One region of the Streptomyces sp. NPDC101151 genome, then DNA from elsewhere that is predicted to be linked to it. Evidence: riboswitches for the same ligand, from Rfam matches in the RefSeq annotation. Region 1 holds a riboswitch; each other region holds the start of a gene.

The links. A riboswitch is a leader RNA that binds a small molecule or an ion and turns the genes downstream of it on or off. The one in region 1 is predicted to bind thiamine pyrophosphate.
Region 2: another riboswitch for thiamine pyrophosphate. It lies ahead of thiC (phosphomethylpyrimidine synthase ThiC); the one in region 1 lies ahead of thiO (glycine oxidase ThiO).
Region 3: another riboswitch for thiamine pyrophosphate. It lies ahead of ACIRU3_RS22255 (thiamine ABC transporter substrate binding subunit); the one in region 1 lies ahead of thiO (glycine oxidase ThiO).

What each region holds. Positions count from the first base shown of each region.
Region 1 is NZ_JBIWPP010000006.1:2,829-12,869, forward strand. It holds gene ACIRU3_RS13245 (deoxyribonuclease IV) at 1-435, opposite strand, end outside; gene pknB (Stk1 family PASTA domain-containing Ser/Thr kinase) at 495-2,420, opposite strand; gene ACIRU3_RS13255 (thiazole synthase) at 2,561-3,355, opposite strand; gene thiS (sulfur carrier protein ThiS) at 3,359-3,571, opposite strand; gene thiO (glycine oxidase ThiO) at 3,568-4,728, opposite strand; TPP riboswitch at 4,726-4,837, opposite strand; gene ACIRU3_RS13270 (hypothetical protein) at 4,891-5,241, shown strand; gene ACIRU3_RS13275 (NAD(P)/FAD-dependent oxidoreductase) at 5,274-6,506, shown strand; gene ACIRU3_RS13280 (Rv2175c family DNA-binding protein) at 6,675-7,040, shown strand; gene thiE (thiamine phosphate synthase) at 7,131-7,778, shown strand; gene metF (methylenetetrahydrofolate reductase [NAD(P)H]) at 7,899-8,822, shown strand; gene ACIRU3_RS13295 (hypothetical protein) at 8,879-9,811, shown strand; gene ACIRU3_RS13300 (phytoene desaturase family protein) at 9,825-10,041, opposite strand, start outside.
Region 2 is NZ_JBIWPP010000005.1:256,761-266,801, reverse strand. It holds gene hisC (histidinol-phosphate transaminase) at 1-578, opposite strand, end outside; gene ACIRU3_RS12065 (LacI family DNA-binding transcriptional regulator) at 1,008-2,120, shown strand; gene ACIRU3_RS12060 (metallophosphoesterase) at 2,509-3,585, shown strand; gene ACIRU3_RS12055 (hypothetical protein) at 3,767-4,627, shown strand; gene ACIRU3_RS12050 (serine hydrolase domain-containing protein) at 4,814-5,995, shown strand; gene thiC (phosphomethylpyrimidine synthase ThiC) at 6,739-8,541, opposite strand; TPP riboswitch at 8,534-8,707, opposite strand; gene ACIRU3_RS12040 (YibE/F family protein) at 8,788-10,041, shown strand, end outside.
Region 3 is NZ_JBIWPP010000011.1:137,397-147,437, forward strand. It holds gene rpsB (30S ribosomal protein S2) at 1-515, shown strand, start outside; gene tsf (translation elongation factor Ts) at 667-1,503, shown strand; gene pyrH (UMP kinase) at 1,707-2,465, shown strand; gene frr (ribosome recycling factor) at 2,650-3,207, shown strand; gene ACIRU3_RS22235 (phosphatidate cytidylyltransferase) at 3,207-4,394, shown strand; gene ACIRU3_RS22240 (SMI1/KNR4 family protein) at 4,507-5,295, opposite strand; gene ACIRU3_RS22245 (deoxyxylulose-5-phosphate synthase) at 5,292-5,621, opposite strand; gene rlmN (23S rRNA (adenine(2503)-C(2))-methyltransferase RlmN) at 5,939-7,045, shown strand; TPP riboswitch at 7,069-7,176, shown strand; gene ACIRU3_RS22255 (thiamine ABC transporter substrate binding subunit) at 7,257-8,339, shown strand; gene ACIRU3_RS22260 (ABC transporter permease) at 8,381-9,982, shown strand; gene ACIRU3_RS22265 (ABC transporter ATP-binding protein) at 9,982-10,041, shown strand, end outside.

The DNA of each region.
Region 1 (10,041 bases):
CAGCAGGGGCAGCAGATGTTCCCGCACCTGCTTCAGTGCCACCGCCCGCTCCCGGCCGCCCGTCGCGCTGCCCGTGTGCACGACGACACCCAGCGCGCCGATCTCGCGCCCGCGCCGCAGCGAGTGCCGCAGCGACTCCACCGACTTCTCCACGGTCGCCTCGGTGTGCGAGCCGAAGTTGATCAGGTAGGGGGCGTGCACGTACGCGGGGATCGACCCCGCCGCGCAGGCCGCCCGGAACTCCTCGTCCTGCCGCGGGTTGCCGGCCGGCGTCGCCCAGCCGCGCGGATTGGCCACGAAGATCTGTACGGTCTCCGCCTTGAGATCACGGGCGTACGACAGGCCCACGGAGTTCAGACCGCCGGCCACGGGGACGTGGCCGCCCACGGGATTGCGGGAAGGGCCGGGGGCGGCACCGGAATGTTGACTGCTCACCCGTTCAGGGTGTCATGTCCCCGGAGCGCTCCCGTCGCGTGCTCCCGCAGGCGCTTCCGTCAGCGGATGGTGATCGTGATCGTCGAACCCTTGGGCGCCGTCTCGCCACCCTCGACCGACTGCTCCTTCACCGTGTCCCCGAACAGCCCGAGCAGTCCGCGGTCGTCGTCGACCTTGAAACCCGCGCCCTCCAGCGCCTCGTGCGCGTCGTCGACGCTGTCCCCGACCACGTCCGGCACCTCGATCATCTCCGGGCCCTTGGACAGCGTCAGCGTCACCGTGTCGCCCTCGGCGGCCTGCCTGTCGCCCGCCGGGGTCTGCCGGGCCACCTTGCCCTTGTCGTACTCGGAGTTGACCTGCTCCGCGGAGACGGCCACCTTCAGGCCGGCGTCCTCCAGTTCCTGCTTGGCGTCGTCCAGGTCATCGCCGGTGACGTCCGGTACGTCGATCGGGCTGCCCTTGCTGACCAGCAGCGCGATCGCCGAGCCCGCGTGCCGTTTGATGCCCGCCTCCGGGTCTGTGCTGATCACCTGGCCCTTGTCGACGCTGTCGTTGAACGCGCGACTGACCATGCCCGGCTCCAGCCCGGCGGCCTTCAGCTGTGCCTGCGCCTTGCCCAGCGGGACGCCCTGCAGATCGGGCACCTTCACGATCTCGGGACCGCGGGAGATGACGAGGGTCACGGAGTCGTTGCTGCGGATCCGGGCCCCGGCCGCCGGGTCGGTGCTGATGACCCGGCCGCGCTTCACCGTGTCGTTGAACTCGAGCTTGACCCGCTTGACGTCGAGCCCGGCCGTGTTCAGCCGAGCCCGCGCCTGCGCCTCGGTCTTCGTCAGCAGCGGCGGGACCTTGGTGAACTGCCCGGAGTTGATGTACCAGACGCCGGCACCGACACCGAAGACCACCAGGACCGCGGCGATCAGGGTGATCAGCCCGCGCCGGGGCCGCGCGGGCCGCCGCCGGGGCGGGGCGGGCGGGCTCTCCAGCCGGCTGGTGTGCTGGACGACCGCGGCCTCGTCCTCCTCGTTGACGGGCAGGGGCCGTGGCACGGTCAGCGAGCGGGGTATGACGCTCGTACGGTCCTCGGCGATGTCGTGCTCCGCGGACAGCGCCTGCGGCGGCAGGGCGTCCAACTGCTCCGCCCTGAGCCCGGACCGCGCCTGCAGCACCTGGCCGAGCAGCGCCGCCGCGTCCTGCGGGCGGTGGCCCGGGGTGCGCGCGGCGGCCGAGGCGACCAGCTGGTCCAGCTCGTGGGGCAGCCCCGGCACGAGCGCCGAGGGCGGGGGCACGTCCTCGTGGATGTGCTTGTAGAGCACCTGCGCGGGGGACTCCCCGGAGTGCGGCTTGCCGCCCGTCAGCATCTCGTAGAGGACGACGCCGCACGCGTACACGTCGACGCGGGGGTCGGCGGTGCCCTGCTCGATCTGCTCGGGCGCGAGATACGACACGGTCCCGAGCACGGCACCCGTCGTGCTGGTCACGGTGTCCACCGACCGCACGAGCCCGAAGTCGGCGACCTTGACCCGCCCGTCGTCCCCTATCAGCACGTTCTCGGGCTTCATGTCGCGGTGCACGAACCCGGCCCGGTGCGCGGCGCCCAGCGCGGCCAGGACGGGCTCCAGAATGTCCAGCGCGGCCCGCGGCTGCAGCGCGCCCCGCTCGCGCAGCACGTCCCGCAGGGTGCACCCGGCGATGTACTCCATCGCCAGGTACACGTACGACCCGTCGGCGCCCTGGTCGAAGACCTGCACCACGTTGGGGTGGGCCAGCCGGGCGACCGATTTGGCCTCCCGGATGAACCGCTCGACGAACGACCCGTCGGCCGCCAGGGTCGGGTGCATCACCTTGAGCGCGAGAACGCGGTCCAGGCGGGTGTCCAGGGCCCGGTAGACCGTGGCCATCCCGCCGACCGCGATCCGCGCCTCGACGCGATACCGGCCGTCGAGCACCTGCCCGACAAGGGGGTCCTGAAGGGTCGTATCCACGCAGGCGAGTGTACGAGGGACGAACGACACTCCCGCCCGCTCGGCCGTTCAGGGGACGGAATGCAGCAGAGCTGTGACTCTTGTGCGACCGGACGGGAGGGCCAGAAGGCAGGCCTAGAAGGCAGGCCTAGAAGGCAGGCCTAGAAGGCAGGGCGCTCGGGATCCAGGTGCGCGAGCCCCTCCGCGGGGGAGGAGGCCTCCGCGAAGTGCCTGCGCGGGATCCGTCCGGCCAGCCGCGCCAGCCGCCCCGCCTCCACCGCGTGCTTCATGGCGGCGGCCATCGTCTCGGGCTCCTGCGCCCGCGTGACGGCCGAGGCGAGCATCACACCGGCACACCCCAGCTCCATCGCCAGCGCCACGTCCGACGCCGTACCGGCCCCCGCGTCCAGGATCACCGGCACGCGCGCGTGCTCCACGATCAGCTGGAAGTTGTGCGGGTTGCGGATCCCGAGCCCGGAGCCGATCGGCGAGCCCAGCGGCATCACCGCCGCACAGCCCACGTCCTCCAGTTTCCGCGCGAGCACCGGATCGTCGTTGGTGTACGGCAGCACCGTGAAGCCGTCGTCGACCAGCGTCTCCGCCGCATCCAGCAGCTCCACCGGATCCGGCAGCAGCGTCCGCTCGTCGGCGATGACCTCCAGCTTGATCAGATCGGTGCCGAGCGCCTCCCGGGCCAGCCGGGCGGTCAGCACCGCCTCCCCGGCGGTGAAACAGCCCGCCGTGTTCGGCAGCACCCGGATGCCCAGCTTCTCCAGCACCGACAGCACCGAGCCGTGGACCTCGGGATTGACCCGCCGCATCGCCACGGTGGTCAGCTCGGTGCCGGAGGCGGTCAGCGCCCGCTCCAGCACGTCCAGGCTCGGCGCGCCGCCGGTACCCATGATCAGCCGGGAGCCGAGGGGCACACCGCCGAGGACGAAGGGATCGTCGGCCATGGGTCAGCCTCCTTGGACGGCGGTGAGGACTTCGACGCGGTCGCCCTCGGCGAGGGCCGTGGTCGCCCACTGCGCGCGCGGGACGACGGTTTCGTTGACGGCGGCGGCCACCCCGGAGGGTGCCGCGGTGAGGGTCTTCACGAGGGCGTCCAGAGCGGTGCCCGGGGCGACCTGGTGGCGCTCCCCGTTCACGGAGACGGTGACGGCGATGGTCATGCGGACTGCTCCATGAGGACGTCGCCGAAGCGCTTCGGCGAGAACGGACGGGCGTACTCCGGCAGCTCACCGGCGACCAGCACCTCTGCCATCACATCCCCGGTGACCGGTGTGAGAAGCACCCCGTTGCGGTAGTGCCCGGTGGCCAGCAGCAGTCCGTCGAGCCCGGACGGGCCGAGCAGCGGGGCGTTGTCGGGGGAGCCGGGGCGCAGTCCGGCCCGGGTCTCGGTGAGCGGCAGCTCGGTGAGCCCCGGCACCAGCTCATGGGCGTCGCGCAGCAGCTCGTACACGCCCCCCGCGGTCACCGTCGTGTCCCAGCCCAGCTCCTCGCTGGTCGCGCCGACGACCAACTCGCCGTTCTCCCGGGGCACCAGATAGACATGGCTGCCGCGCACCACGGCCCGCACGGTGCGGCTCAGGAAGGGCGAGTACCGGCGCGGCACGGTCAGCCGCAGCACCTGCCCCTTCACCGGCCGCACGGGCGGCAGCACGTCGTCCGGGACGCCGGTGAGACGCCCGCTCAGGCTGCCGCCCGCGAGCACGACCTGTCCCGCGCCAAGCACGGTGCCGTCCGCCGTGGTGACCCCGGCGGCCCGGTCCCGCACGACGTCGAGCCGTTCGGCCCACGACCGGTGGAACACCACCCCGGACCGCTCGCACGCGGCCACCAGGGCCGACGCCAGCCGCCTCGGGTCGATCTGGTGGTCCCCGTCGACCCGCAGCCCGCCGCGCACCCCGGGCGCGAGCATCGGCTCCAGGCGCCGGCACTCCCGCCCGGACAGCCACTCCGACTCCAGGCCCGAACGCTGCTGAAGCGCATGCAGTTCGCGCAGGTGGGCACGGTCGTCGGCATCGAGGGCGACCGCGAGCGTGCCGCAGCGGCGGTAGCCGAGGTCGTGGCCGGTCAGCCCGGTCAGTTCGGCGGCGAAGTCCGGGTAGCGGCGGGCGGACTCCAGGTTCAGGGCGAGCAGTGTCTCCTCGCCGTAGTGCAGTTCCGTGACGGCGGCCAGCATCCCCGCCGCGACCCGCGCGGCCCCGCCGCCGGGCTCGGGGTCCACCACGGTCGTGGCGAGCCCGCGCTGCGCGGCCCGCCAGGCCGTGACCAGGCCTATGATTCCGCCCCCGATGACGAGGACGTCGGACGTACGTGACGACATGGGCGTCCAGCCCCTCCCTTCGCCGGCATGACCCGGATCAGGTTCGTACGGTCGGAGGCCGCCAGCCTCCCTCTCAGCCCGGTGCGTCCGGGCTCCCGCGAGTGCTTGTACGGTGGCCACCCTAGCCCGCAGCGCTCGTCACCCGTAAGGGAGCCCCTGCCCATGGCCCGCTCGCTCGACGGACTGATCCTGGCCCCCGTCGCGGACCAGGCCCCAGGTCAGGTGGGTACCCGCACCCGCTTCGCGTACCACGAGCAGGACGGCGAGATCTGGGCCGAGTACGCGGGCGGCGACGTCGTGCGCGGCCGTCTGGTCGGCACCCGGGAGGGCGACCGGCTGGACTTCCGGTACGTGCAGCTGGGGCACGACGGGACCACCTCCTCGGGGCACTGCGCGTCGACGGTCGTGGACCTGCCGGACGGGCGGGTGCGGCTCGAAGAGACCTGGGAGTGGGAGTCGCGACCGGGCTCCGGGACCAGCGTTGTGGAACAGGTCACTGAGCACGCCCGCTGACTGACGATTTGTCAGTTGTCTATGGTGATCGGGTGAGCGAGCAGACAGCGCAGCAGGGCACGTCACAGGGGCGGCGCGTGGTCGTCGTCGGCGCGGGCATGGCCGGGGTGCAGACCGCGGTCGCCCTGCGGGAACAGGGCTTCACGGGCACGGTCGCGCTGATCGGCGCCGAGCCCCACCAGCCGTACGACCGGCCGCCGCTGTCCAAGGCCGTGCTGCTCGGCAAGGCCGAGGGCTCCGCCTTCGACGTCGACTTCGACGCGCTCGGCATCGAACTGCGGCTCGGCTGCGAGGTGCTGGGCGTGCGCCCCGGCGACCATGAGCTGGACACCGAGGCCGGGCCCGTCCCGTACGACGTGCTGGTCCTCGCCACCGGCGCCGAACCGATCCGGCTGCCCGGCACCGAGGGCGTGCCCGGCGTGCACCTGCTGCGCACCCTGGACGACGCCGAACGGCTGCGGCCCGTGCTCGCCCGGCAGCACGACATCGTGGTCGTCGGCGCCGGCTGGATCGGTGCCGAGTTCGCCACGGCCGCCCGCGAGGCCGGCTGTGCCGTGACCGTGGTCGAGGCCGCGGACCGGCCGCTGGCCGGCGCCCTGCCCGCCGAGGTCGCCGCGCCCATGACCGCCTGGTACGCCGACAGCGGTGCCGAGCTGCGCACCCACGCGCGCGTGGAGCGCGTCGAGCCCGGCGCGGTGATGCTCGCCGACGGCGCGCGGCTGCCCGCGGGCGCCGTCGTGGTCGGTATCGGTGCGCGCCCCGCCACCGCCTGGCTGGCCGGCTCCGGCATCGAGCTGGGCGCGCACGGCGAGGTGGTGGCCGACGCCCACCTGCGCACGTCCGCCCCGGATGTGTACGCGGTCGGCGACTGCGCCTCCTTCCCCTCGGGCCGGTACGGAGTGCGGCTGCTGGTCCACCACTGGGACAACGCCCTGCAGGGTCCGCGCACGGTCGCCGCGAACATCCTGGGCGAGATCCCCGTGATCTACGACCCGGTGCCGTACTTCTGGTCCGAGCAGTTCGGCCGGTTCGTCCAGTACGCCGGCCACCACCCCGCTGCCGACCGCCTGGTGTGGCGCGGCGACCCGGCGGGCCCGGCCTGGTCGGTCTGCTGGCTGCGCGAGGACCGGCTGGTCGCTCTGCTGGCCGTGGGCAGACCGCGCGACCTGGCCCAGGGGCGACGGCTGATCGAGACCGGCCGCCGTATGGATCCGGAGGCCCTGGCCGACCCGGCACGGCCCTTGAAGGACGCCACCGCCGGTTAGGCGTGTCCGGCGGCTCGGGCCGGCTCCGGGCCACGGTGCCTCACCAGAGCGGATGTGCGTGCCGGACGTCAGGATTCCGGCATGATCCGCCGGAGCGGCCCCGGACGCGTCCTCCCAGGTGGACCGCCCTGGCTTCCGACTGTCAGTGGCAGATGGCAGGCTTGTTCCGTGACCGAGATTGACGCAAAGATCGATGCTCTCGTCCCCGCCTGGCTCACCCTCCCCGACATCGCCGAGATGCTCGACGTCGAGGTGACGCGTGTGCGGCAGCTGGTCAAGGAGGGCCAGCTCGTCGCTGTACGCCGAGGTGAGAACCGGGCGCTGTACGTCCCCGCCGCCTTCATCGACGGGGACAAGGTCGTCAAGGGCCTGTCCGGGACCCTGACGCTCCTGAGGGACGACGGCTTCACGGTGGAAGAGATGATCGAGTGGCTCTTCACCCCCGACCCGACCCTGCCCGGGACCCCCGCGCAGGCTTTGAGTGAGAATCGCGGCACGGAGGTGAAGCGCCGCGCCCAGGCGCTCGCTGTCTGAACCGACCCGCACCACGGGTGGCGTACCGGGCCCCGGCCCGTACGCCACCCGCTCGCCCACCCATGACACCGACCGAGGGGGGACACACGTATGTCCGACACCGCCCGCAGCAGGCTCGCCGACGCCCGCCTCTACCTCTGCACGGACGCCCGCAGGAGGCAGGGCGACCTCGCCGAGTTCCTGGACGCGGTCCTGGCCGGCGGTGTCGACATCGTCCAGTTGCGCGACAAGGGCATGGAGGCCGCCGAGGAGCTGGAGCACCTCGAGGTCTTCGCCGACGCCTGCGCCCGGCACGGCAAGCTGCTGGCGGTCAACGACCGGGCCGACGTCGCCCACGCCGCCTCCGCCCATGTGCTCCACCTCGGCCAGGGCGACCTCCCGGTCCCCGCGGCCCGCGCGATCCTCGGCGCCGACGTCCTGATCGGCCGCTCCACGCACGCCGAGTCCGAGGCCGCGGCGGCCGCCGGCCAGGAGGGCGTGGACTACTTCTGCACCGGCCCTTGCTGGCCCACCCCCACCAAGCCCGGCCGGCACGCCCCGGGCCTCGACCTGGTCCGGTACACAGCCGCCCTGGGCACGGACCGCCCCTGGTTCGCCATCGGCGGCATCGATCTCGGCAATCTGGACGAGGTGCTGGACGCGGGCGCCCGCCGGGTGGTCGTGGTGCGTGCGATCACCGAGGCCGACGATCCGGGAGCCGCCGCGGCGGAGTTCACCAAGCGGCTGCGGCAGGCCTAGGGCCCGCCCGACAGGGCGTGTGTCCAGGTTTCTGTCCAAGGGGTGGACAGGAGGGCGACAATTCGGGCAAATTTCCGGCGCCCGGTTGGGAGACCGCCCACCCGTGGCTAACCTGCGGGTATGGCCCTCGGAACCGCATCCACCAGGACTGATCGCGCACGCACTGTGCGCGACATCCTCGCCACCGGCAAGACGACGTACTCGTTCGAGTTCTACGCGCCGAAGACGCCCCAGGGCGAGCGGAACCTGTGGAACGCGCTGCGGAGGGTCGAGGCCATGGCCCCCGACTTCGTCTCCGTCACCTACGGCGCGGGCGGTTCCACGCGCGCGACCACGGTCAAGGAGACCCAGCAGATCGTCGTCGACACGACGCTCACCCCCGTCGCCCACCTCACCGCGGTCGACCACTCCATCGCCGAGCTGCGCAACATCATCGGCCAGTACGCGGACGCGGGCATCCGCAACATGCTCGCCGTGCGCGGCGACCCGCCCGGCGACCCGATGGGCGACTGGGTCCCGCACCCGCGGGGCCTGGCGTACGCGGCCGAGCTCGTCCGGCTCATCAAGGAGTCGGGCGACTTCTGCGTGGGCGTCGCCGCGTTCCCGGAGATGCACCCGCGGTCCGCGGACTGGGACACCGATGTCGCCCACTTCGTCGACAAGTGCCGTGCGGGCGCCGACTACGCCATCACGCAGATGTTCTTCCAGCCGGAGTCGTACCTGCGCCTGCGCGACCGGGTGGCGGCGGCCGGCTGCGACACTCCTGTCATTCCAGAGGTCTTGCCTGTCACCAGCGTGAAGATGCTGGAACGGTTGCCCAAACTCAGCAATGCGCACTTCCCGGACGCCCTGAAAGAGCGGATCCTCACAGCCAAGGACGATCCGGCGGCGGTACGCTCCATTGGCATCGAGTTCGCCACGGAGTTCTGCGCACGGCTGCTGGCCGAGGGAGTGCCCGGACTGCACTTCATCACGCTCAACAACTCCACGGCGACGCTGGAAATCTACGAGAACCTGGGTCTGCACCACCCCCCGCAGGCCTAGACCGGCCGCACCGCGATACGACACACTGCGTAGCGGTTACTGGGAGAGGGGCGTACATGGGCTGGACGGTCCTCTACATCGCGTTCGGCATCGTCGCACTGTGGTTGCTCGGCGAGGTGCTGCTGCAGTACAAGGCACGGCTGCGCTGGCGGCTGCTCGCCTTCGTCGGCTTCCTCGGCGTCGTGCTCGGCGTGCTGATGCCGTCCGTCGTCGTGATCGGCCTGGGCGCGATCGCCTTCGCGATCGGCCAGACCTACGTCACCCTGTCCTTCCGGCGCGGCTTCGCCTCCGGCTGGGCGGTCAAGCGTCCCGAGACCGAGGCCGAGGGCGGCGGCAGCAAGCGCCGCCGCGGCAAGGCGGACCGCCACGACCCGAGCCTCGAGGTCTCCGACCTGGAGGCCGCCGAGGGCGACGACCGGGACGCCGACTACGGCCCCGACCAGCTCGCCTACGGCGACGACGGCTACGACCGTGACGACGTCTTCACCCCGGCCCGCTCTCCCGAGGCCGCCGCCGAGACCACCGCCGTCTACGAGCCGCAGCCCCTCCCCGACGACACCGGCTCCTACGGCATCTACGGCGACACGGCCTACGCGGGCGCCGCCCAGCCCCAGGGCGCCGACCAGACCTACGCCTACGACTACTCGGGCTACGCCCAGCAGGGGTACGGCTACGACACCGGCGCCCAGCAGCAGGGCTACGCCAACTACTCCGACCCGTACATCGGCACCCAGTCCTACGGCGGCACCTCGTACGACCCCGGCTACGGCCAGCAGCAGTACGGCCAGCAGGCCTACGGCCAGGACGCGTACGCCACCGGAGGTTACGGCGAGACCCCGTCCGGCGGAGTCTGGGTCCCGCAGCAGCGCAGCGACGAGACCTACGGCGGCGAGCTTCCGCAGGAGCAGCCGTACCCGTACCAGGGCCATGAGCAGCAGCAGCCGCAGCCGCAGCCGGGGGCCGGGTACGACGAGCAGTACCGTTTCTGAAGCCCGGCTCCGCTCACTGGGAGCCGCGGAACTGCGGACCCTCCACGATCAGCCCGGCCACCAGCGCACCCGACATGCCGGCGTGCGGGAGGCCGCCACCGGGGTGGGACCAGCCGCCCACTCGGTACAGACCGGGCAGGCGCGTCGTGTTCGCCGGATGCAGGTAGCGGCCCCGGCCGGCGGCGAGTGCGGGGGCGGGCACGGCCCCGAAGAGGGCGCCCGTTTCACTT
Region 2 (10,041 bases), on a different contig from region 1:
TAGGCCTCGTCCAGCACCACCAGCACATCGCCGGGCACCCGGTCGAGGAACCGCTCCAGCTCGGCCCGCCGCACCACCGTGCCGGTCGGGTTGTTGGGGTTGCAGACGAAGATCAGACGCGTCCGGTCGGTGATCGCGTCCGCCATCGCGTCCAGGTCGTGCACATCGCCCGGCGTGAGCGGCACCTGCACCGACCGGGCGCCGCTGATCTGCGTGATGATCGGGTAGGCCTCGAAGGACCGCCAGGCGTAGATCACCTCGTCGCCGGGGCCGCTGGTGGCCTGGATCAGCTGCTGGGCGACGCCCACCGAGCCGGTGCCGGTGGCCAGGTGGGAGAGCGGCACACCGAAGCGCTCCGCCAGCTCGTCCATCAGCCCGCTGCAGGCCATGTCCGGGTAGCGGTTGAAGGTGGAGGCCGCGGCCGTCAGGCTCTCCATCACCCCAGGCAGCGGCGGATAGGGGTTCTCGTTGGAGGACAGCTTGTAGGCGACCGGCCCGCCGGCCGCGGCGGGCTTTCCCGGCTTGTAGGTGGGAATACCCTCCAGCTCGGCGCGCAGCTTGGGGCTCGTCTCGCTCACCGCAGTCCTCCTCGCGACCACCGGCGGACCGTCGACGCCGCCGGCTTCCAATACTCCACACCTTATGAGGATTCGGCGCCCGTGCGTACAGGTGCGGGGCAGCAAGAGGCAAACCTCATCGGTCCCGCAGGCATCAGGGGCATCACCCGACGAAGGCGTACGTATCGGGGGGCGCGCCGCACATATATCTACGCGCCGGTAGCTCGCGCCGTGGCGCGCATCACCCGTGAAGGTGAGTTGAGACCTCTTCGAGACATCGGGCACTTGGCAGGCCCATGCGCGTCGACAAGTCACGTCTTGCCATGGGAACGTTCAACTGTCTTGCATTCTAAGGCAGTTGACCTTGAATGACCTTGCAGAAACGTGCCTGTCAACGCGTGCATATGCGTCCGCACTACCCCACCGCATGAGCCCTACTATCGGCTCGCCATGACAGCAGCAGGGAAGCACCAGGTGAGCCGCGCGGAAACCTCACGTCGAGGCAGTCGGCCGGGCCGGGCGGGCATCAGAGACGTGGCCGCCGCCGCCGGGGTCTCCATCACGACCGTGTCCGACGCCCTCAACGGCAAGGGCAGGCTCCCAGATGCCACCCGCCGCCACGTCCGCGAGGTCGCCGACCGGCTGGGGTATCGCCCCTCGGCCGCCGCCCGCACCCTCCGTACCGGCAAGTCGGGTCTGATCGGCCTGACCGTGACGACGTACGGGGATGAACCTTTCACCTTCACGGAGTTCGCGTACTTCGCCGAGATGGCGCGCGCCGCCACCTCGGCCGCGCTCGCCCGTGGCTATGCTCTGGTCATCCTGCCCGCGACCTCCCGCCATGACGTGTGGTCCAACGTGGCGCTGGACGGCACGGTCGTCATCGACCCCTCCGACCAGGACCCGGTGGTCAGCGAACTCGTCCGGCAGGGCCTGCCGGTCGTCTCCGACGGCCGCCCGGCCGGCTCGCTCCCGGTCACCGCATGGGTCGACAACGACCACGAGGCCGCCGTCCTCGGCATCCTGGACCACCTCGCCGACGCGGGCGCCCGCCGGATCGGCCTGCTCACGGGCACGACGACGGACACGTACACCCATCTGTCGACCACGGCCTACTTGCGCTGGTGCGAGCGCGTCGGCCAGGACCCGGTCTACGAGGCCTACCCGGCGCACGACCCGTGCGCGGGCGCCGTCGCCGCCGACCGGCTGCTCGCCCGGCCCGACCGGCCGGACGCCGTCTACGGCCTGTTCGACCCCAACGGCACCGACCTGCTCGCCGCCGCCCGCCGCTACGGCCTGCGCGTCCCGGACGACCTGCTTCTGGTGTGCTGCAGCGAGTCCACGGTGTATGCCAACACCGAGCCGCCCGTCACCACGCTCTCCCTGAAACCGCGCCGGATCGGCACGGCGGTGGTCCAGCTCCTCATCGACGCCATCGAGGGCCTCGAGTCGGACCAACCTGTCGAGCAGGTGATACCGACGGAACTGATCGTGCGTACCTCGTCCCAGCGGCGGCCCCCGCGTACGACCGTCAGCCCGCCGCGGACCCCGGAAGGGGGATAGCCGGGAGATGGCAGGGCGGGCGCCTCGCGGGCACGCGATGGCCGCCCGCCGGGCACTCCCGGACGGCTCGCCGCGCGCGATCCGAACCGGGCTGCACGGTGTGGCGGGCCCACCCGTCAGGGCTCGGCCACCTCACTGCGTGCGCCGCGCGCCCCCAAACGGGTCGGTCGACCGTCAAGCCGCACGGCCGAGGCATGACGGACAGCCGGTCGAACCCCTGCCCAAACGGGGCGAAAGCCGCGGTGAACCGGAGTCCTGCTCTGATTCACCACCCCTGGGTCATCACACGGCGCGACGCGCATTCCTATGATGGGCCCACGACACCGCGGGCCGCTGCGACCAGGCAGTCCGAAGCGGTGCAGTTGCGGCGTGATGGTGGAGGGGTCTGATGACTCAGGGGGCCGGTCAGGGACCCGAGACGGAGCGAACGGCGACGTTGCGCGACTTCCGGGTGCCCGCGTACGTCAACGAGACCGGTCCGTACGTCCACACCCACCCCGGTGACACCCTCCCGCCCGTCGACGAGGCCTACCCCGAGGGCTACACACCCACCCAGCGCGACCTGCCCGTCATCAACCGCGGCGACACGCTCCAGGTCACCGTCGAGCCGGTGGCCGCCGCCCCCGCCCCGCAGACCACCACCGGGCCCGGCCCGCTGTACGTGGTCGGCGACGTCCACGGCTACCTGGACGAACTGGTTGCCGCCCTGCGGGAGAAGGAGCTGATCGACGCCTCCGGCCAGTGGTGCGCGGGCACCGCCCGGCTGTGGTTCCTCGGCGACTTCACCGACCGCGGCCCGGACGGCATCGGCGTCATCGACCTGGTGATGCGGCTGTCCGCCGAGGCGGCCGCGGCCGGCGGCTACTGCAAGGCCCTCATGGGCAACCACGAACTGCTGCTGCTCGGCGCCAAGCGGTTCGGCGACACCCCCGTCACCTCCGGCGCCGGCACCGCCACCTTCCAGGCGGCCTGGCTCCTCAACGGCGGCCAGAAGACCGACATGGACCGCCTCCAGGACCACCACCTGCAGTGGATGGCCCGCCTGGACGCCGTCGAGGAGGTCGACGGGTTTCTGCTCGTCCACTCCGACACCACCGCCTACCTCGACTACGGCGACTCGATCGAGGCGGTCAACGACACCGTCCGCGAGACGCTCACCCGCAACGACGCGGACGAGTGCTGGGACCTGTTCCGCAAGTTCACCAAGCGCTTCTCCTTCCGCGACGAGGGCGGCGCCGACGCCGTGCGCTCCCTGCTCGATACGTACGGCGGCACCCGCATCGTTCACGGTCACAGCCCCATTCCGTACCTGCTCGGCGAGGTCGGCTCCGAGGACGACGAGGAGGGCAGCGGCCCCGTCGTCGAAGGACCGCACGTCTACGCCGGGGGACTCGCCATCGCCATGGACGGCGGCGTGACCATGGCCGGAAAGCTGCTGGTCCAGCAACTTCCCCTGGATGGCTGAGCGTTTACGGGGCAGACGCACCCCGAATGCATGCGCGCAGGTCGGCACGTAAATTCCGGCAACCCCCTGTCACCGTGTGCCGTCACGGCTCTACCATCGGCTTATCCGTAGCAGGCTCCCCTCCGTTTCTGCCCGACGGCTCGCCGGCGTGCGAGCCCCAAGCCCTACGGAGCATCGGGGGATGCACATGAACAGCGTTCCGCAGCACCTGCTGAACGAGGACCGCCAGGAATTCGCGCGGGTCCTCGATGAGGCGCTGCGCTCCGCACCACAACGACCCGAACTGGCCGCTGTCGGACAGCGGCTCAACCCCGAACAGCTGCGCACCATGGCGCTCAACGCCACCGCACTCATCACGGCGGCCGCGACGACGGAGTACCAGCACTACGTGAAGGTCCGCGAGGAACTGCGCCACCCGGCGCCGTCCACCCCCTCGGCCGCCCGCGATTCCGGTTCCGAGCCGGCTTCGGGCGCGATGGGGCTCGCCACCACCCTCGGCGAGGCCGCCGAGACCACCGGCGCGGGTGCCATCGCCGTGATCGCGGTGCTGGCCCCCGTCCTCGCCGGGACCGCCGCGGCGATCTTCCTGCTCGTCGGCTACATCCTGAGAATGCTGGCCCCGGGCCAGGCCTTCGCCCAGACCATGCTCACCGCGGGCTGGGTGTTCGGTGCCGTGACCGCGGCCGCTATCCTCGTCGCCGCGGTCGGGCTGCTGCTCACGGCCCTGCGCAACAGCGCCTCGGCGGAAGCCGAAGCCCACGAAGCGGCGAGCGAGGAAGTGGCCAGGGCCAGAGCGGCCTGGCGGGAGGCCCTGCTGGAGCGCGGCGTCCTGCCGTTCCTGCGGGACGCGCTCGCCCAGCCCGGCACGGCGGCCCTGCGCCGCACGGCCCCGTCGGCCCCGACCAGCCGCATGCCGCGCCTCGGCTACGACCGGCCCGGCTTCAGCAGCCCCGACGACGGCTCTGCCTCCGGCCGCCCGAGCTTCACCAGCCCGGACTACACGAGCCCCGACTTCGGCGGCCCGGACCACCAGCCGGAATAGCCCGGCTTGCGCCCCCGCCAGGGGCGCGGCCGGACATCCGGCCCGCCCGCACCAGGACCACAGGCGTCCTGGAAGCGGACCTGCCGCATAGCGCGCACCGCGGGTGTCCCCTCGGGGCTCCGCCCGGGTCTCATCGGGGGACATCCCGGATGTCTTCGCGCTTCGGCGCCGACAGCATCGACCCCCATGGACTCCCTCTCCCGACGCTCCCTCATGAGGGCCTGCGCCGTCACCACACTGACGCTCGGATCCTCGAACGCCACCGCCCGAGCGGCGGCCCGGACGACGGCCCGGACCGCCGGCCCTCACCGCGCCGCCCTCCGGCCGCCGGTGGACACCGCAGCGCTGCGGGCCGCGATCGGCGACCTCTCCCATCCGCCCGCCACCTCCGCCCAGCTACTGGTCGAGTGCCGGAGCACCCACTGGTACGGCACCGCGGGCGCGGCGGACCTCACCAGTGGACGAGACGTCCGCCCGGACGACGGTTTCCGCGCGGGCAGCATCACCAAGTCGCTCGTGGCCACCCTCGTTCTACGACTCTGGGCCCAGGACCGCATCGACCTCGACGCCCCCATCGGCCGCTACCTCCCAGGACTCCGCCTTCCTCCCACTTTCGGCCGCATCACCGCGACCCAGCTGCTGAACCACACCAGCGGCCTGCCCGACCACCAGGGCCTGCCGGACCTCGGCACCCCGGAAGCCGTCCTGCAACACCGCTTCGACCGGTGGACCCCGCAGCAATGGGTCCGGACGGTGACCGGCAGTCCCCTCAAATTCGCTCCGGGCACCTGCCAGGAGTACCGGGGCATCAACTACGTCCTGCTCGCCCTGCTCCTCGAGAAGATGACCGGCCGACGGTACGGCGACGCAATCGCGGACCGGATCCTGCGCCCGCTGGGCCTGACCCGCACCCTGTTCCCGGGTGACGATCCGCGCCTGCACGGCCCGCACGTCCACGGCTATCTGCGCCTGACCGACGGCTCCCTGCGTGATGCCACGGTCTACAACCCGTCCAGTTCCTGGGGCGAAGGCGAACTGGTTTCCACCTCGGCCGATCTCTTCCGCTTCCAACAAGCCCTGTTCTCGGGAGCCTTGCTGTCACCGAAGGCGATGGACAAGCTGTTCACCCTGCCACCGGCCACGGTGCGCATGCTGGACGGCAGCCCGGCCCGCTACAGCATGGGCCTGCAGACAGCCACCGTGAACGGCGTGACCTTCTGGGGCAAGACCGGCGAGAACTACGGCTACCGCACCCGTATGTTCGCCACGCGCGACCTGACCACCCGGTTCCTCCTGTCCTACACCCCGACCCCGCTGAACACGGCCGAGGACATGACCAACCGGGTCGTCACCGTCCTGACCGCCTGACCCCGCGCTGTCCACCGGCCAGTGCCGGCGCATCCGCATCAGCACCGGCCCCGACGGCACCGAGATCTCACCCATGCGCGCCGCAGAAGCCCGCCTCACACTCGGAGTCGCCGCCGCTCGCATGGGTGAGATCGAAGAAGCCATCGGCATGGGGACCAAGGCCCTGGAGGCGGACCGGAAGTCGCTCCCGTCGCTGCTTTTTAGTCGCTGACGAGCTGGATAAGGAACTCAGGTCCCGATACCCCCGCGAAGCTGCTTCGCGTGACTTCCACGAGCAGGTGATGACGATCAAGCGTGGCGCCACCAAGCCCGAGCTTCCATTCTGAGTGTCACCTACCTCGTCCGGGCCCCCGCCGAGTGGGGCCCAGACTCTCAGGTACGGCGCGGTGGCCCTGCCCACGAGCAACTCGTGAACAAAGCCAGCGGTGAAGTGGCCGGAAAGTCAAGGGCCCCACAACCAGTTCGGCGAAGCTGCATTGGGCTGAAGGCGTCGACAAGAAGAGCCTCTCCATCTCTTGGAGAGGGATTCGATATGGTTCGTTTTCCCTCGTCAGAGGCCCATCCGGTCCACTGAGAACTAGCCAACTCTGGCGAACAGGATCGGGGAAGGCCACGCAGACTGCATATCTAGCAAAGTGTCGACTCCAGCAGTACATGCCCCTTCGCTTCAGGAAGATGGGGCGGTCCGTGCGCCCGGGTCGGATCTCCCCCGACCGGCCGCACGGACCGTCAACAGGTGTGCCTCAGTCCGCGATCGGCAGGTACACCCGGCTCCCCGCCTCAGCAAACTCCTTCGACTTCTGGAGCATCCCCTCAGCGACCTCCTCCGGCGACGCCCCGTCAGCCGCCGCACCACCGAACCGCTCTGTGATGCTTTGACTAATCTTCATGCTGCAGAACTTCGGCCCGCACATGGAGCAGAAGTGGGCCGTCTTGGCGGGCTCGGCCGGCAGCGTCTCGTCGTGGAACTCCCGTGCGGTGTCCGGGTCCAGGGCGAGGTTGAACTGGTCCTCCCACCGGAACTCGAAGCGGGCGTCGGACAGCGCGTCGTCCCACTCCTGCGCGCCCGGGTGCCCCTTGGCGAGGTCGGCCGCGTGGGCGGCGATCTTGTAGGTGATGACACCGGTCTTGACGTCGTCACGGTTGGGGAGGCCCAAGTGCTCCTTGGGCGTGACGTAGCAGAGCATCGCCGTACCCCACCAGGCGATCATCGCGGCACCGATGCCGGAGGTGATGTGGTCGTACGCCGGCGCGATGTCCGTCGTCAGCGGGCCGAGCGTATAGAACGGAGCTTCATCGCAGATCTCCTGCTGAAGGTCGATGTTCTCCTTGATCTTGTGCATCGGGACGTGCCCCGGGCCCTCGATCATGGTCTGTACGTTGAAACGCTTGGCGATCGTGTTGAGTTCCCCGAGCGTGCGCAACTCGGCGAACTGCGCCTCGTCGTTGGCGTCCGCGATCGAGCCCGGCCTGAGGCCGTCGCCCAGCGAGTACGTGACGTCGTAGGCGGCGAGGATCTCGCACAGCTCCTCGAAGTTCTCGTACAGGAACGATTCCTTGTGGTGCGCCAGGCACCACGCGGCCATGATCGAGCCGCCGCGCGAGACGATGCCAGTCTTGCGGTTGGCGGTGAGCGGCACATACGGCAGGCGCACGCCCGCGTGGACGGTCATGTAGTCCACGCCCTGCTCGGCCTGCTCGATGACAGTGTCCTTGTAGATCTCCCAGGTCAGTTCCTCGGCCTTGCCGTCGACCTTCTCCAGCGCCTGGTAGAGCGGCACCGTGCCGATGGGGACGGGGGAGTTGCGCAGCACCCACTCGCGGGTGGTGTGGATGTTGCGGCCGGTGGAGAGGTCCATGACCGTGTCGGCGCCCCAGCGGGTCGCCCAGGTCATCTTCTCGACCTCCTCCTCGATGGAGGACGTCACCGCGGAGTTGCCGATGTTGGCGTTGACCTTCACCAGGAACCGCTTGCCGATGATCATCGGCTCGATCTCCGGGTGGTTGACGTTGGCCGGCAGCACCGCGCGCCCCGCGGCGATCTCCTCGCGGACCACCTCGGGAGACACGTTCTCCCGGATGGCCACGTACTCCATCTCGGGCGTGATCTCGCCGCGGCGCGCGTAGGCGAGCTGCGTGACCGCCTGGCCGTCACGGCCCCGGCGCGGCTGACGCGGGCGCCCGGGGAAGACCGCGTCCAGGTTGCGCAGCCCACCGCGCGGCGAGGTGTGCTTGATCCCGTCGTCCTCGGGGCGGACGGGACGGCCCGCGTACTCCTCGGTGTCGCCGCGGGAGATGATCCAGTTCTCGCGCAGCGGCGACAGGCCCCTGCGGACGTCGGTGTCGACGTGTGGATCGGTGTACGGGCCCGATGTGTCGTACAGCGTGACCGACTGCCCGTTGGTGAGGTGCACCTGGCGGACGGGCACGTGCAGGTCGGGGCGAGTGCCCTCGACGTACGCCTTGTGCCAGCCGATGGACTTCCCGGCCTCCTGGGACTTGTCGTCCTGGACGGAGGCAGGCGTGCGTGCGTCCTTGTTGGTCATGAGACCTACTCCCTACGCCGGCATTACCCGGTAACAGGTTCGGCGGTCGACGCAGCGGTTTCCGTCTGTCGATGTTTCCCGTGAAACCACGTTCCACGTGAAACATCGCAAATACGGAGGTCAGCGCCCTCTCAGCCCGGTGCTCCGAGCTCCCGCGTGTGCAAAGGTGCCTCCACGCTAGCGTCAATTCGGGCGCGGTGAACAGAGGGCCCCTATCGTTCTTGCGATGATCGGGCGGTGACCACGATGGAGCAGTACCCGTACCCGCCACCCGAGCCGCCGCGCGGAGGCGGCTCCGGACAGGGCGGCGGACACGGCCATGACGGCCACGGAGACGGTGACGGCCCCGGTCAGGCCCCCCGCGGCAGCAGCGGTGCCGACCACGACCACGGGCCGGTGCGCACCGGCCATGCTCCCGGGCATTCTCACGGGGACGGGCATGCCCACGCCTCGCGTGGCGACGGCGGCAACGGGCACCGGCACGGCCCGGGTCCGGGCAGCGGGCATGGCCACTCGCACGGTCACAGCCACAGCCATGGCCCTGCCGCGCCCGTCTCGAAGCATCTGCGCAAGGTCATCGCGGCGATCCTGATCCCGTTCACCGCGGCGGTCGTGGTCGGCCTGGTGCTGCTCTGGCCGGGTGGAGCACCGTCCCACGAGCGGACCGGCGTCGGCTTCGACCGGCAGACGCAGCAGGCGACGGTCGCCAAGGTCGTCGAGGTGAGCTGCAAGTCGGTGAATGCCTCCGGGGACGCCCCGACCGGCGACACCTCCACCGCGGAGGGCAACTCGGCACAGCAGGAGGCAAAGGGCACCTGCAAGAAGGCGACGGTCCGGGTCGACACCGGCAAGGACGAGGGCCGTACGTTCACCGAGATCGTGCAGCCGGACCAGTCGCGGCAGTTGCGGCAGGGCGAGAAGGTCGTGGTCGCCTACGAGCCCTCGGCGCCGAAGGAGCTGCAGTACTCCGTCACCGATGTGAACCGTAAGTTCCCGATGGCACTGCTCGCGGGGATCTTCGCGCTCGCCGTCGTGGTGGTGGGCCGGATGCGCGGTGTCATGGCGCTGGTCGCGCTGGCCGTGAGCTTCCTGGTGCTGACGCTCTTCATCCTGCCCGCGATCCTGCAGGGTTCGAATCCGCTGCTGGTGGCCGTCGTCGGGGCGAGTGCGATCATGCTCATCGCGCTCTACATGTGCCATGGGCTGTCGGCCCGTACATCGGTCGCCGTGCTCGGCACGCTGGTCTCCCTCCTGCTGATCGGTGTCCTCGGCTCGGAGTTCATCGACTGGGCCGCGCTCACCGGCAACACGGACGACAACACCGGCCTGATCCACGGCCTGTATCCGTCGATCGACATGAGCGGCCTGCTGCTGGCCGGCGTCATCATCGGTTCCCTCGGTGTCCTGGACGATGTGACGGTGACGCAGACGTCGGCGGTCTGGGAGCTGCACGAGGCCAACCCGGTGATGGGCTGGCGCGGGCTGTACCGGGCGGGCATC
Region 3 (10,041 bases), on a different contig from region 1:
AGCTGGAGAAGACCCTCGGTGGTATCCGCGAGATGCAGAAGGTGCCCAGCGCCGTCTGGATCGTGGACACCAAGAAGGAGCACATCGCCGTTGGTGAGGCCCGGAAGCTGAACATTCCGGTCGTCGCGATCCTCGACACCAACTGCGACCCCGACGAGGTCGACTACAAGATCCCGGGCAACGACGACGCGATCCGCTCCGTCACCCTGCTCACCCGCGTGATCGCCGACGCGGTCGCCGAGGGCCTCATCTCCCGCTCCCGTGTCGCCACCGAGGGCAAGGGCGAGAAGGCCGCCGGCGAGCCGCTGGCCGAGTGGGAGCGCGACCTGCTCGAGGGTGAGAAGAAGGACGAGGCTCCGGCCGCCGAGGCTGCCCCCGCCGCTGAGGCTGCTCCGGCCGCTGAGGCTGCTGAGGCTGCTCCCGCCGCTGAGGCTGCTCCGGCCGCCGAAGCCGCTCCCGCCGAGGCCGAGAAGGCTGTCGAGGGCGAGAACGCCGCCGAGGGCGAGCAGGCCTGACGTCAGTGTTGACAGCGGGGGCGGCGACATGAAGTCCGCCCCCGCTGTTCACCCGTAGGTCGGCACCGTGTCCGCGATCCGCGGCTACATGTGGATTGCAGATCGTGCGGATCTGAAGATCTTCCAGACTTCGAGAAAGACTCACAGACTCATGGCGAACTACACCGCCGCCGACGTCAAGAAGCTCCGTGAGCTCACCGGCGCCGGCATGATGGACTGCAAGAAGGCGCTGGACGAGGCCGACGGCAACGTCGAGAAGGCCGTCGAGGCGCTGCGCATCAAGGGCCAGAAGGGCGTCGCCAAGCGCGAGGGCCGCTCCGCCGAGAACGGCGCTGTGGTCTCCATCATCGCCGACGACAACTCCTCCGGCGTCCTGGTCGAGCTGAAGTGCGAGACGGACTTCGTCGCCAAGGGTGACAAGTTCCAGGCCGCCGCCATGGCCATCGCCGAGCACGTCGCCAAGTCCTCCCCGGCCGACCTCGAGGCCCTGCTCGCCTCCGAGATCGAGCCCGGCAAGACCGTCCAGGCGTTCGTGGACGAGGCCAACGCCAACCTCGGCGAGAAGATCGTCCTGGACCGCTTCGCGCAGTTCTCCAACGGCTTCGTGACCGCCTACATGCACCGCACGATGCCCGACCTGCCCCCGCAGATCGGTGTCCTCGTCGAGCTGGACAAGCCGAACGCCGAGGTCGCCAAGGGCATCGCGCAGCACATCGCCGCCTTCGCGCCGAAGTACCTCTCCAAGGAGGAGGTGCCGGCCGACGTCGTCGAGTCCGAGCGCCGCATCGCCGAGGAGACCACCCGCGCCGAGGGCAAGCCCGAGGCCGCGATCGCCAAGATCGTCGAGGGTCGTCTCAACGGCTTCTTCAAGGACGCCACCCTGCTCGGCCAGCCCTACGCGCTGGACAACAAGAAGTCGGTCCAGAAGGTTCTGGACGAGGCCGGTGTCACCCTGACGCGCTTCTCGCGCATCAAGGTCGGCATCTGAGTCCGTACCGCGATCGACGCGCGACCCGCGGAGAAATCTCGATAGGGTCGACAGCAGTCGTCCGCGCACACCGCCACACCCAGGCACGTGGCGGACGGCAGCAGATCTGACGAGGAGGCCATTGCCGCGTATGGGAGCGAAAAGCGACCCCACCGGCAATGGCCTTCTTCGTATGTGCAACACGTGAAAGAGGCGGGATCTCCATGACCACCAAGGCCCAGAAGAGCGACGACGGCAAAGTACACGGCCGGTTTCTGCTGAAGCTGTCCGGAGAGGCCTTCTCCGGCGGCGGGGGCCTGGGCGTGGACCCGGACGTGGTGCACAAGATCGCCCGCGAGATCGCGGCCGTCGTCCGGGACGGCGCACAGGTCGCGGTCGTCATCGGCGGCGGCAACTTCTTCCGCGGCGCCGAACTGCAGCAGCGTGGCATGGACCGGGCCCGCTCCGACTACATGGGCATGCTCGGCACCGTGATGAACTGCCTCGCCCTCCAGGACTTCCTGGAGAAGGAGGGCATCGACAGCCGCGTGCAGACCGCCATCACCATGGGGCAGGTCGCCGAGCCGTACATCCCGCTGCGTGCCGTGCGCCACCTGGAGAAGGGCCGCGTGGTCATCTTCGGCGCCGGCATGGGAATGCCGTACTTCTCCACCGACACCACCGCAGCCCAGCGCGCTCTGGAGATCGACGCCGAGGCGCTGCTCATGGGTAAGAACGGTGTCGACGGGGTCTACGACTCCGACCCCAAGACCAACCCCGACGCCGTCAAGTTCGACGCCCTCGGCTACGGCGAGGTCATCACCCGCGACCTCAAGGTCGCCGATGCCACGGCCGTCACCCTGTGCCGCGACAACAAGCTGCCGATCCTCGTGTTCGAGCTGCTGGCGGAGGGCAATATCGCCCGGGCCGTCAAGGGTGAGAAGATCGGCACGCTGGTGGGTGACCAGGGCAGCCAGGCCTGACCGGCACACCCCCGTCGCCCGGGGTGCGACACCTGTCCGGGGGACGGACGGGACGCGCCCTGGCCGGGGGATGGACAATGTCCTGCCGGTCGGGAACCGTGCAGGAAGAAGACGCGACGCAGCCGGCCGCCGCCCCGACAAGGAACCGCAGCCGGGCCTTACTCAAGACACGCAGGAGCAAGTGGTGATCGAAGAGACCCTCCTCGAGGCCGAGGAGAAGATGGAGAAGGCCGTCGTGGTCGCCAAGGAGGACTTCGCCGCGATCCGCACCGGCCGTGCGCACCCGGCGATGTTCAACAAGATCGTGGCCGACTACTACGGTGCCCTGACGCCGATCAACCAGCTGGCCTCGTTCTCCGTGCCGGAGCCGCGCATGGCGGTCGTGACCCCGTTCGACAAGAGCGCGCTGCGCAACATCGAGCAGGCGATCCGTGACTCCGACCTGGGCGTCAACCCCAGCAACGACGGCAACATCATCCGGGTGGTGTTCCCCGAGCTGACCGAGGAGCGCCGCCGCGACTACATCAAGGTCGCCAAGACCAAGGGCGAGGACGCCAAGATCTCCATCCGTTCCGTGCGCCGCAAGGCCAAGGACACCATCGACAAGCTGATCAAGGATGGCGAGATCGGCGAGGACGAGGGCCGCCGTGCGGAGAAGGAGCTGGACGACACCACCGCGAAGTACGTCGCTCAGGTGGACGAGCTCCTGAAGCACAAGGAAGCGGAGCTGCTCGAAGTCTGATGAGCGACTCTTCCTGGGGGGCGCCGCCGCGGACGGGGCAGGCCGGGTACTGGGGGTCCACCGAGGGTGGGCCTGTCCAGGGGGCTGCCCCGGCGGGTCCCGCGTACGATGCGCCTGAGGCGCAGCACACTCGCCCCATGCCCATCGTGCCCGAGGGACCCGCGTACGGCGGAGACCAGGACGACGACCGGGGAGCCGCTCGGCCGGGCGGCTCCTTGTTCCGAGACGAGACGCATTACGCACCGCAGTACGCATCGCAGCATTCGCCGCAGTATCCGACGCCGTATCCGACGCTGAACCCCACCCAGAGTCCGACGCAGAATCCGGAGCCCATGCCCGACGCCCCGCAGCCGGCACCCGCGCCGCAGAAGAAGAGCGCGGGCCGTGACCTGAGCGCGGCCGTAGGGGTCGGTGTGGGGCTCGGTGTGGTGATCATCGCCTCACTGTTCGTCGTCAAGGCCGTGTTCGTCGGTGTGGTCGCGGTCGCCGTGGTCGTGGGCCTGTGGGAGCTGACCAGCAGGCTGCAGGAGCGCAAGGGCATCAAGGCGCCGCTCGTGCCGCTGGCCGTCGGCGGTGCGGCGATGGTGGTCGCCGGGTATGTGCGGGGTGCCGAGGGCGCGTGGGTCGCGATGGCCCTGACGGCGCTGGCCGTCCTGGTCTGGCGCATGACCGAGCCGCCCGAGGGCTACCTCAAGGACGTCACGGCGGGCGTCTTCGCGGCGTTCTATGTGCCGTTCCTGGCCACGTTCGTCGCGCTGATGCTCACCGCCGACGACGGCCCCTGGCGGGTCCTCACCTTCCTGCTGCTGACGGTCGTCAGCGACACCGGTGCGTACGCCGTCGGCTGGCGCTTCGGCAAGCACAAGCTCGCCCCGCGCATCAGCCCCGGCAAGACCCGCGAGGGTCTGCTCGGCGCGGTGCTGTTCGCCATGGTCGCGGGGGCGCTGTGCATGCAGTTCCTCATCGACGACGGCAGCTGGTGGCAGGGCCTGCTGCTGGGCCTCGCGGTCGCGGCCAGCGCCACCCTGGGCGATCTCGGCGAGTCCATGATCAAGCGTGACCTGGGCATCAAGGACATGGGCACCTTGCTTCCCGGTCACGGCGGCATCATGGACCGGCTGGACTCCCTGCTGCCGACGGCTCCGGTGGTGTGGCTGCTGATGGTGGTGTTCGTCGGCTCCGCGTGAGCCGTGTGCGTCGCGTGAGCCGTGTGCGTCGCGTGAGCCACGGCTTTTTGGGCCTCGTCCTGAGAAAGGGCGGGGCCCGTTGCCGTATCCGGCCGGGGGCGGTCCGTGCCGCCTAGACGTCGTCGGTGTCCCAGTCCGGCAGCGGCAGGCCATCGGCCGCGGTGATCTCCAGGACCGTGCAGCCCATGAGGCGTACGGCGGCGAAGAGCCGGTCACGGGCCTTCGTACGGTCTTCGGGCGGGAAGGAGACGCGGATCTGGTGCGGGTGGGAGTGGTCGTAGGTGAGGTGCCAGTCCGTGCCGACGGTCGCGAAGTGGTCCTGGCCGTGCACCCCGTCCTCGTCGTGCCACGACCCCCGGTCAGCGGTCGGCGCCAGCACGTCCCGGAGTATCCGCAGCCGCTCGGCGTACGGCCGGGGGCCCTCGGACAGGCGCAGGCACCGGTGCAGCCTGGGCCGGAAGGCGTTGAACCAGGGCGCGAGGTCCGGCTCCATGCCGGCCAGTACCGCGGAGCGCACCCCGCCCGTCACCCACCCCTCGACGAACCAGGCCGCGCCCGGTGCGAACTCCTCCCGTCCGGTGCCGCCGGATCCGCGGACCACCACCGGCCACTCCTCCGGGTCCCCCTCGGTGCGCCAGCACAGCCGGTCGGCGTCCATCGTGGTGCCCCAGACCAGCAGGCCGTCGTCGTACCGGAGGCCGTTGTGCGGGCCCGGCCCGAACGGTGTCCGCAGATACAGGTAGTCGCAGAACTCGCCGTGGCCGTACCTCTCGACCAGCTGCTTGTAGTCTGCCGGCAGCCGTACCCCGAGCCGTGCCTCCACGTCGGCCCAGTCCCCGTGCGCGTCGATCGGCCGCTCCGGCGGCGGGACGAGCCGGGTCAGGGCCTGCGGACCCGTCATGGCAGGTCGGCCCCGCTCAGCACCGTCTCGGCCGGCTCTCCGGTACGGCGGGCGTACATCAGCCGCTCGCGAATCTCGCGCCGGGTACGGGGGCGGTAGCCGGGGCCGCCGCAACAGCTCTTGTGGAAACCCACGCCCGCGTTCAGCAGGACGGTGAGCGTCCGCCAGGCGGCCCGGTCCCGCTTCCGGGGCGCGGCGAAGGCCGAGCCCGCGTACCTCAGCGCGCCCGCGCAGCGCGGACAGATCCGCTCCCGCCACGGGTCGTAGCACTGCTTGTACGAGACCCGGCAGGACAGGCAGACGTACGAGGTCTTGGCGGGAGGCATGCCGTCAGAGTAGGGAGGCCCGGGAGCCCGGCCAAGCGGGTTTCCGGTACCGGGCAGTCGACGGCCGAGGGCACGCGGGGCGGCTGTGGCTGCTGATGCGGGTGTTCGCGGGGAGGGGCGAGCCGTGCCGTCCCCGGGCCGCTCCCGCACCGCCTCCGGGCGATCCCCGCACCGCCTCCGGGCGGTCCCCGCACCGCCTCCGGGCTGTCCCCCGGCCGTTCGACAGGCTCAGGACGAGCAGTGACCACCGGCCAATGACCTCCGTCCCGGGCCGGGGCCCCGGGCCACCCAATTGGATCTGCGACACTGGTACAGCCATGCCTAAGCCCGGAGAACTCACTTTCGTCGCCCCCCGCGGAGCCAAGAAGCCGCCGCGGCACCTCGCCGACCTCACGCCCGCCCAGCGCAAGGACGCCGTGGCCGAGATCGGCGAGAAGCCGTTTCGTGCCAAGCAGCTCTCGCAGCACTACTTCGCGCGGTACGCGCACGACCCCGAGCAGTGGACCGACATCCCGGCCGGCTCGCGGGACAGACTGCGCGAGGCGCTGCTCCCGGAGCTGATGACCGTCGTACGGCATCTGTCGACGGACCAGGGCACCACCCGCAAGACGCTGTGGCGGCTGTTCGACGGCACGCTCGTGGAGTCGGTGCTGATGCGGTACCCGGACCGGGTCACCATGTGCATCAGTTCGCAGGCCGGGTGCGGGATGAACTGCCCGTTCTGTGCGACCGGGCAGGCGGGGCTCGACCGGAATCTGTCCACCGCCGAGATCGTCCATCAGATCGTCGACGGGATGCGGGCGCTGCGGGACGGCGAGGTCCCCGGTGGGCCGGCGCGGCTGTCCAACATCGTCTTCATGGGGATGGGGGAGCCGCTCGCCAACTACAACCGGGTCGTCGGTGCGATCCGGGCGCTCACCGATCCCGCGCCGGACGGGCTCGGGCTCTCGCAGCGCGGCATCACCGTGTCGACGGTCGGGCTCGTGCCCGCCATCCACCGGTTCTCCGACGAGGGCTTCAAGTGCCGGCTCGCGATCTCCCTGCACGCCCCCGACGACGAGCTGCGCGACACCCTCGTCCCCGTGAACACGCGGTGGAAGGTGCGCGAGGTGCTGGACGCCGGGCTCGAGTACGCGGAGAAGTCCGGGCGCAGGCTCTCCATCGAGTACGCCCTCATTCGCGACATCAACGACCAGGCCTGGCGCGGTGACCGGCTCGGGCGGCTGCTCAAGGGCAAGCCCGTGCACGTCAACCTCATTCCGCTGAACCCTACTCCGGGATCGAAGTGGACCGCCTCGCGGCCCGAGGACGAGAAGGCCTTCGTGGAGGCGATCGCCGCCCACGGTGTGCCGGTCACGGTCCGGGACACCCGGGGGCAGGAGATCGACGGGGCCTGTGGCCAGCTGGCGGCCACCGAGCGGTAGCCTGAGCCCGTACGTACAACTTCATATTCCGACAGGGGAGCGCCACAGCGCTGAGAGTGCGGCAACCGGGCCGCAGACCCTCTGAACCTCGCCCAGGTCATTCTGGGTAGGAAGTTCGGTCATCACTCAAGCTGTTGCGCCCTGCCCGGGTTCCCTCGCGGTGCCCGGGCAGGGCCGCGTCTCTTCCTGGCCAACCCCAGGAGGACATCCAGTGCACAACAAGACCCTCGCGGCCGTGGCGGTCGGGCTCGGCCTCGTCACGCTGCCCGCCCTGACCGGCTGCGGATCGACGGACGCCACGGGGTCCTCGGACTCCAAGACCGTGACCCTCGTCAGCCACGACTCGTGGTCCGTGTCGAAGAACGTGCTCAAGGACTTCGAGAAGCAGTCCGGGTACAAGGTCAAGGTCCTGCCCGGCGGCGACGCCGGGCAGGCCGTCAACAAGGCGATCCTGACCAAGGACAACCCGCAGGGCGACGTCTTCTTCGGTGTCGACAACACCCTGCTGTCCAGGGCCCTCGACAACGGCCTCTTCCAGCCGTACGAGGCGAAGGGCACCGACCTGGTCCTGCCGCAGTACCGGGTCGACCAGGCCAAGCACCGTGTCACGCCCGTCGACACCGGCGACATCTGCGTCAACTACGACAAGGCCTACTTCAGCGAGCACAAGCTGACCCCGCCGCAGACCTTCGCCGACCTCGCCAAGCCCGAGTACAAGAACCTCCTCGTCACCGAGAACGCGGCCACCTCCTCGCCCGGCCTCGGCTTCCTGCTCGGCAGCGCCGCGCAGTACGGCGACGAGGGCTGGCAGGGCTACTGGAAGAAGCTCAAGGCCAACGGCGTCAGGGTCGTCGACGGCTGGGAGCAGGCCTACTACCAGGAGTTCTCCGGCTCGTCCGAGGGCAGGAAGGCGGGCGGCGACCGTCCGCTCGTGGTGTCGTACGCCTCCTCCCCGCCCGCCGAGGTGATCTACGCCAAGAAGCGGCCCGGCACCGCCCCGACCGGGGTGTCGTACGGCACCTGCTTCCGGCAGACCGAGTACGCCGGACTGCTGAGCAACGCGAAGAACACCAAGGGCGGCAAGGCGTTCCTCGACTTCCTGCTCACCAAGGAGTTCCAGGACGACATGCCGCTCAAGATGTTCGTCTACCCGGTGCGGGAAGCCGCCCAGGTGCCGCCGGAGTTCACGAAGTACGGCCCGCAGGCCAAGAACCCCGAGACCCTGGCGCCCGCCAAGATCGCCGCAAACCGTGACCAGTGGGTCAAGTCGTGGACGTCGCTCGTACTGAAGTAGCCAGGGGCCGCATGCGCGGGAACGCGGCGCGGCTGGGACTCATGGCCCTGCCCGTCGCGTTCTTCGCGGTGTTCTTCGCCTGGCCCGTCGCCGCGATCGTCGCGCGCGGGCTGAAGACGGACGGTGTCTGGCAGTTCGGGCGGGTGGCAGAGGTCGTCACACAGCCCGACCTCCGGCATGTGCTGTGGTTCACCACCTGGCAGGCACTCGCCTCCACCGCGCTCACCCTGCTGCTCGCCCTGCCCGCCGCTTATGTCTTTGCCCGCCTGGACTTCCCGGGCAAGCAGCTGGTGCGGGCCGTCGTCACCGTCCCGTTCGTGCTGCCGACCGTCGTCGTCGGAACCGCCTTCCTGGCGCTGGTCGGGCGCGGCGGACTGCTGGACGACCTGTGGGGCGTACGTCTGGACACCACGGTGTGGGCGATCCTGCTGGCGCATGTCTTCTTCAACTTCGCCGTCGTCGTCCGCACGGTGGGCGGGCTGTGGGCCCAGCTCGATCCCCGGCAGGAGCAGGCCGCCCGGATGCTCGGCGCGTCCCCGCTGCGGGCCTGGCGGAAGGTGACGCTCCCCGCTCTCGTACCCGCCGTTGCCGCGGCTTCGCTGATGGTGTTTCTGTTCACCTTCACCTCCTTCGGCGTGGTGCAGATCCTCGGCGGGCCCACGTTCTCCACCCTCGAGGTGGAGATCTACCGGCAGACCTCCGAGGTCTTCGACCTGTCCACGGCCGCCGTCCTCACCCTCGTCCAGTTCGTCGCGGTGGGCGCGATCCTTGCCGTGCACGCCTGGACGGTACGGCGGCGGGAGACCGCGCTGCGTCTGGTGGACGCCTCCGTGACCGCCCGTCGGCCGCGCGGGGCCGGGCAGTGGGCGCTGCTCGCCGGGGTCCTCGTGACCATCGCCCTGCTGCTGGTCCTGCCCCTCGCGGTGCTGGTACAGCGCTCCCTGGACGCGCCCGGCTTCGGCTACTACCGGGCGCTGACCGATTCCGACGGCGGCACCTTCCTCGTGGCGCCCCTGCACGCCGTGTGGACCTCGCTGGAGTACGCCGTCGCCGCCACCGCCATCGCCGTGCTGATCGGGGGCCTTGCCGCCGCCGCGCTGGCCCGACGGGACGCGGGACGGCTGGTGCGCGGCTTCGACGCGCTGCTCATGCTGCCGCTCGGCGTCTCCGCCGTGACGGTCGGCTTCGGTTTCCTCATCGCGCTGGACAAGCCCCCGCTGGATCTCAGGCAGTCCTGGATCCTGGTCCCGCTCGCCCAGGCGCTGGTGGGCGCTCCCTTCGTCGTACGGACCATGCTGCCCGTGCTGCGGGCGGTGGACGGACGGCTGCGGGAGGCGGCCGCCGTGCTCGGGGCCTCGCCCTGGCGGGTGTGGCGGGAGGTCGATCTGCCGCTGGTGCGGCGGGCGCTGCTGATCGCGGCCGGGTTCGCGTTCGCCGTGTCCCTCGGGGAGTTCGGGGCGACGGTGTTCATCGCCCGGCCCGACAACCCGACGCTGCCGGTCGCCGTGGCCCGGCTGCTGAGCCGGCCCGGAGACCTCAACTACGGGCAGGCGATGGCCCTGTCGACGATTCTGATGGCGGTGTGCGCCGCCGCGCTGCTGGTCCTGGAGCGGCTGCGCACCGACCGGACGGGGGAGTTCTGATGCTGCTGAGCCTGGAGGCCGCGACCGTGCGCTTCGGCGGGCGGCCCGTGCTCGACGCG